Regions from separate parts of the Paenibacillus sp. FSL R7-0312 genome, predicted to be linked through region 2. Evidence: a T-box and tRNA genes for the amino acid it is inferred to sense, from the RefSeq annotation. Region 2 holds a T-box; the other holds one or more tRNA genes.
What was found. A T-box is a leader RNA that pairs with one kind of tRNA and senses whether it is charged. The one in region 2 lies ahead of metG (methionine--tRNA ligase), so its partner is inferred to be a tRNA-Met.

Region 1: it has a tRNA-Met gene. The T-box ahead of metG (methionine--tRNA ligase) is inferred to sense a tRNA for this amino acid. The anticodon was not compared.

The regions. Positions count from the first base shown of each region.
Region 1 is NZ_JBBORE010000001.1:3,290,319-3,293,737, reverse strand. It holds gene MKX70_RS14370 (hypothetical protein) at 533-886, shown strand; tRNA gene MKX70_RS14365 (tRNA-Ile) at 1,266-1,339, opposite strand; tRNA gene MKX70_RS14360 (tRNA-Met) at 1,387-1,463, opposite strand; gene MKX70_RS14355 (hypothetical protein) at 1,547-1,711, opposite strand; gene MKX70_RS14350 (IS4 family transposase) at 1,899-3,029, opposite strand; gene MKX70_RS14345 (transposase) at 3,326-3,419, shown strand, end outside.
Region 2 is NZ_JBBORE010000001.1:5,735,738-5,739,156, forward strand. It holds gene MKX70_RS25280 (site-2 protease family protein) at 1-821, opposite strand, end outside; T-box leader at 896-1,165, shown strand; gene metG (methionine--tRNA ligase) at 1,281-2,957, shown strand.

The DNA.
Region 1 (3,419 bases), 2.4 Mb from region 2:
ATTGAAAAACAGAACTGTTGCATTTCCAACTCGTGGAGCAAGGTACTCAACCACACTTGATACTTCTGGGCGTTTGGTTCAATCAGTGGATTAAGTATCAGAATAAAGAAAAAGAATTAGGCCTGGTTATATACTAAAGCCACTATTTATCTCTCTTTATTTTGAATTGATGATCAATTGTACATGCCCTTATTAGCGTAAAACTGGTAAGGGAGTTAATTTTAATGGGCATTGCTTATTGGATTTTTATAGTTTCAGTTATTATTGTTATTGGTGGATTAGTTGGTCTTAAAAAGCAGAGTAATTAGTAGGAGCTATAACAAACCCTACTAATTACTCTGCCGGTATGTTCGCCATCCTCCGCTGTGTTATCTCTTCGTACTGTGCAACAATCGTTAAGACTCTCGATGAAAAAGATTTATTAAGCTAATGGGCAGTTTAGATTTTTATGAAGAAAAGCGGTGTTTGTGGTATTATTTGTAATTATGGGTTATGAAATAAATGGATTTTTTCAAAATGGGGGAATCAAAATATGGAACGTAAAATTCAACTAATGGAAACCTACGTAAATATCGACCTTGGAAACTCACCCTTTTTAAAATTAGATAAAGGGTTGCAAATTCCATACTCTTCAATCATAGGAATAACAACAGGTAGACCGATACCAAATGCTTTTAAACTATATGGTGCTTTATTAGGAGGAATGAGAAATGGGTTATTTAGATCAAATGGTGGTTATCAACTGCACTTTTTTGAAAATGAGCTCGAAACTCTTCATTTAGATTTGAATAGCTTTAAAGTTGGTAAGTTCAAAATATCAAAGTTGATCATTGGTGTTGAAAATCCTGAAGAAATAAGTAAAAATATTTCCGAAAGAGTGAAGTGATAATTTGTTGATGAACTGTTCTTTCAACTAACAGAAACTTTAGTTCAACAATACAGCGACAGTGTATGACTCTAATTTCTAGTTCTGAGCAACCATCGATAAAAATTTTGGGCTAACGATTCCTCTCCCTCACTGCGCAGTTTGCGTCAACCATGAATCACACACAGTTTATAGAAAAATCTGTTTATAATCCTTGGAATCGAATTTCCCCGTTTCTCGATCTACAGCGACCAGGCCGATATCTGTATGAAAAAAACAATTCACCTCCTAACCAGTTAAGTTTTCGCACTCTAGTGCCCCTTCAGATAAACTTGATCTTATTTTGCTCGCGAGCCCATAAAAAGCAAAAAACCCTTACAGGGTAAGGGTTTCGTTGAAGTGGGCCCTACAGGACTCGAACCTGTGACCAATCGGTTATGAGCCGACCGCTCTAACCAACTGAGCTAAGGGCCCGGACTAGGATATCCGTATTTTACAAGTGCTGTCTGATGAAATAAAATTGGTTGCGGGGGCAGGATTTGAACCTGCGGCCTTCGGGTTATGAGCCCGACGAGCTACCGGGCTGCTCCACCCCGCGTCAGTAATCATATTCAAACAGCGACAATAGATAATATACAATATAAGCATGGATAAAGTCAAGGATGAATTTGGTTAATTTATTTATGGCAGAAAACGCACACCGTAGCGGCCCTTACGCGAACGGTAAATTTCCACAAAACGCGGATCATGATAGCCGTAGATCCAGCCGTCCTGCTCGAGTCTTTTGGCCAGACAACCCGCTTGAAATCTTGTCCTGAACAATTTTGCGAAGTATATCCAATTCATGATGCCCTTCTCCTTTTTCGTATTCATGTATGCTACTCTGATCATTATCATGCCCATTTTTTCATTAATAACAGGAAAAAAGTCCTGCGGAACGGTTGGCAAATTCTGCAACGCAATTCTGTGATTATTTTCCACCCAACAATTCAGAGGATAGTTGTATAATGTACAGGCCTGTTGATTCCCCATATTATGGGATGGATATAATTTCCAAAACCCCTTTGTTCCTGAGCAGACTAAGTTGAACCTGCCACTCCAGCGGAAGACTAAATATACGCCAATGCTGCATAAATTCCCAAAGGGTCAGTTGAGCAAAGGCAGGCACGTTGGGGTGGATTTCATCATAAACGCGTTTCAGAAGCACATAGACAGCAAGGGCCACAAACAATTGGCTGTATACCGCATTTTCGGTGGTTCCAAATAGACATGGCACGTTCAGATGCTGTTTAATCCAGCGGAAAAAGACTTCAATTTCCCAGCGTGCCTTGTAGATTTCAGCGATCACATGAGCGGACTCTTTTCTCAAATCGGTCACGACCCGTACGACTTCACCCCGGTCATTTTCAAATTCTACGACCCGGTGGCGCTGAGCAGATTGGCACTTCCCTTGACCGATATAACAAGTAATATCACGAACAATTTTCGTTTCTCCCTCTGCGGGTCGCTGGAGTTCTCTTGGCTTCACCAAATGGAGATTGTCTTTGAGCCGAATCACAAACGACTGGCCCTGGAGCACATATTGATCCAATCTGCTGATTTTTCCATACGCCCGATCCTGTACCAAAATGTAGTCCGTATCTGCCAAGACTTCTCCAAACGGAGCGTCATTGCGCTTCGCGATCGATTCCTTCACGTTCAGGGGTGAACGCTGGCCATGCGAAAGAGCAACATGCAGCTTAATACCCCCTCTGAATTTTTTGTACGAGGCCCAAGGCATTCGAGAGTTCGCTGCCGTGACCGTAGTCGAGTCAATCAGCAAAAGATCTTTAGGAAGATTCAAATGCCGCCGGGTTTGGCGGTTACATTTCGTGACGAGCAGTTGAAAGATACGTTTGAAGATTTCGTAAGGGACTTCACCGGCCTTGCCGGAAAGGGTGGAGTAATGAATTTCTGGCAAGTCAAAGCTTGGGCCTAAGCGGGCACTCTGCCGGAATCCGTCCCATTTGTGGTAGCAGGCTTGGACAAAGTAATCGAGCAGCAACCCGACGGTCATTTTGGTTCCTCTATCCACGTAGTCCTCGGTTTGTCCGGTCACCATTTGGACTTCTTCCGGTGTTAACACTTGTTTGAAAACGGCTAAAAATGGGGTATATTTATTCATGAGGTCGCCTCATTTCGGTTTGGTTTGGTCGTACTTACCATTACCCGAAATGGCGGCCTTTTTCGTCCCTTTTTTTGGGAAATCAACACGCCTATATAATGTACAATTAAAAACAGCGAAAAGGGATGCTTGCCTCTTATAACTGTAGTCTGTACAACTAATTCTGTCCGAATCAGGGAAAACCGTCTGAAACAGGAAGTTTAATTGCACGAAATACAACTAAACTCTTAAGCCCCCTAATCGAATTGGAGTCCTAAAGATGCATAAGGTACACTAATAGAGAAGGGGATGAGGACATGAAAAGTAACAAGTTGTACGATGAACAACGGATTAAAGTTGCCCAGGAAGCGATTAATGGGACGAAGCTCTCTTTCCTCGCCCGTAAATATT
Region 2 (3,419 bases):
TTATCCCAGCGGACACCAAGATATTGCTGGCGGTTCAAATCACTGTAGGTGGTAAAAGGTAGTTCTCTTTTGTGCTCAGGTCCGGGAATCAGATACCCTTGATCCTGCAAATCCTCAATCGGTATCAGGAAGCTTTTCATAACCGCATGCATCTGCTTCTTCGTGCGCCGGCTGATATATTTCTTGTACATGTCATAAGCAAATAACAGCCAGATAATACTGAACAGAATAGATTTCAGATAGATGATCACTGCCAGACCTCCAACCAGACCTACCAGCCATAACCAGCGGGTAACCGCAGTTGCAATTCTTCCCCCATCCAGCGGATGAATCGGCAGCAGGTTGATCAGGTTAAGAAAGAATCCGACATAAGCCAGTGAAAAGAGTAGCGGGCTCTGATAATAATAAGCTGCTCCGAAGACGGCGGCCGCGCCAATGCCCCCCAGAATAGGGCCTCCAAAAGCAACGTAGGCTTCCTCTCTGGCATCCAGCGGTTGTTTCTTCATCGTAATTAATGCACCCATAAAAGGAACAAACAGCGGTGCGCTCACCGGCAACCCGATCCGCTTAGCGGCGATAACATGGCCGATCTCATGAACGAATAATAAGGCAACGAAGCCCACTGCAAATTGCCATGGTGAGATCAGAGCATAGGCCCAGATAGACACCATCATCGAAATCAGCGGTCCCGCAATCTTCCCCAGCTTGAGCAAAGACAGAATAGTTTTGCCCTTCAGCAGCAGCAGTACTCCCGCGCTACCAAGCCATCCCATTATGCCTGAGCTTTTCTTTACCTGCTTGTTTTCCGGCAAAAGTCTCATTCTCCTTTATTTCTGTATCTGGTGTTGACATAAGCCATCACCTGCATATATGATATCCAGTAATTAGGATAACCACAATAGCTATGAAGAGAAAGAGTACCTTGGCCATTCTTTCACAGAGAGCTCCAGCCGCTGAAAAGGAGCAAAGAAAACCCACGGGAATATGGTCTCAGAGCTGCGCATCGAAGCCCGCATAAACGGGACGTAGGCTGCGCCGGAACCCGCATCCGTTACCATGCTAGGGTATACCCGCAGGCTTATGCGGACGTACCTGAAGAGGTGGATGCCGCAAGGCATTGATGAATTTGGGTGGTAACACGTGAGCGCAGGCTCTCGTCCCTTTTGGGGATGAGAGTCTTTTTTGTGCGCTTAGAAACCTAAACATGTTTTCCGAAACGGGTTTTGTCCGAAGCCGTTTCAAGGAAAATCTGTCAACAAAACTTATAGGAGGACAATGACATGACAAACATTTTTATCGGAGGGGCTTGGCCGTATGCCAATGGCTCCCTGCACCTGGGCAGGCTTGCGAGTATTCTGCCGGGAGATATCCTGGCCCGCTATCACCGTGCCAAAGGCGACGCTGTGCTGTATGTCTCCGGCAGTGACTGCCACGGCACTCCAGTTGCTGTACAGGCAGCGCAGGAAGGTGTATCCCCTGGTGAATTCGCCAGCAGATATCATCAGGAGTTCGCCGATTGCTTCCGTTCGCTTGGATTCACCTATGACTTATACACCCGGACCGATCAGGAGCATCACCACAGTGTGGTGCAGGAGCTGTTCCTTAAGCTGCTGGATAACGGCCATCTGTACCAGAAGTCTACGCTCCAATGCTACTGTGAGCAGGATCAGCGCTACTTGCCGGACCGCTATGTAGAGGGAATCTGCCCGGTCTGCGGACAGCAGGCCAGGGGTGACCAATGTGATTACTGTTCTACGATACTCGACCCGGTTGACCTGCTGGAGCGTACCTGCAAAATCTGCGGAACCCCTCCGGTGCTGCGTTCCACCCTGCATTATTATTTGTCACTGTCCAGCTTCCAGGGCGCACTTTCAGAATACGTAGATTCTGCGCAAGGCTGGAGAGACAATGCTGTGCGTTTAACCCGCAGATATCTGCAGGAAGGACTGCAGGACCGCGCTGCAACGCGGGATCTGGACTGGGGGGTGGATGTTCCGGTGGACGGCTTCACGGACAAGAAAATCTATGTGTGGATCGAAGCGGTCAGCGGCTATCTGTCCGCCAGCAAGCAGTGGGCTGCCGGGACCGGCAACCGCTGGGAGGATTTCTGGCTGGAATCCACTGAGAGCAAAGACGCCGCGTACCCTCCCATTACGGCCTATTATGTGCATGGCAAGGATAATGTGCCTTTTCACAGCCTGATCTGGCCGGCTCTGCTGCTGGGTGCTGGAGACCTGCATCTGCCGGACCGCATCTTCTCCTGTGAATACATGACGCTGGAAGGGGAGAAATTCTCCACAAGCCGTAACTGGGCCGTCTGGGTGCCGGATATTCTCAGCCGCTACGACCCGGATTCCATCCGGTATTTCCTGACGGCGAACGGTCCTGAGAAACGGGATGCCGACTTCTCGTGGAGAGAATTCATCTACAGCCATAACAGCGAGCTGCTGGGCGCCTTCGGTAATTTCGTTAACCGCAGTCTGGTATTCGTGAATAAGTTCTGGAATGGCGAGGTTCCTGAGGGTACAATGGATGCCGTTTGGGCCAGCAGCATTAATACTCTGTACAGCGAGACCGGGAGACTTATTGAGGGGGGCAGCTTCAAAGAAGCGCTGGAGCATGTCTTCACCCATATCCGCCAGGCCAACAAATATTTCGATCAGCAGCAGCCGTGGCTGCAGATTAGGAATGACCCCGCCGCCTGCGGCAACACGCTGTATACCTGTGTGCAGATCACCGCTAATCTGTCTAATCTGTTGAACCCGTTCATTCCATTCTCCTGCGGCAAGATCAGGCATTTCTTTGCCTTAGAACAGCCTTTATGGCAGCCAGTGTCCGTTCCGGCACATCAGCCGGTGCTGGAGCTGGAATTATTGTTCGAACGGATTGATATCGCGCGGATTGGGGAGGAGACCGAGCGCCTCAAGAGCTTGCAACGCCGTGGCGGCGAGGGCTAGCAGCTCCGTGGCAGCTAGAGTTAGTAGCTCCGTGGCAGCTAGAGTTAGTAGCTCCGTGGCAGCTAGAGTTAGTAGCTCCGTGGCAGCTAGAGTTAGTAGCTCCGTGGCGGCGAGAGTTAGCAGTGCCGTGGCGGCGAGAGTTAGCAGTGCCGAGCTCTAAGCACTGCTCCGCGGGACATGCACTAATTAGTCTCTAATAGGAGAATGGCTGCTGTATAGCAGCGAAAACATCCTTTGTGGTTGGCGGAAACTGGCAGAGTTTCCCCAGTTTGACGAGGTATGAGCGGGAACTTGGCGGGAACTCGCGGGATCTTGCATGATCATGCGGAGTTTCCCCATTTTGACGAGGTATGAACGGGAACTTCATCTGCCCTCGTCAACTGGCTGAAGAGGCGGACTGAGATTCCGTTATTCCTGCAAATCAGGCAGATACGCCGGTCAATCGGACTCAGAATCTCTTAT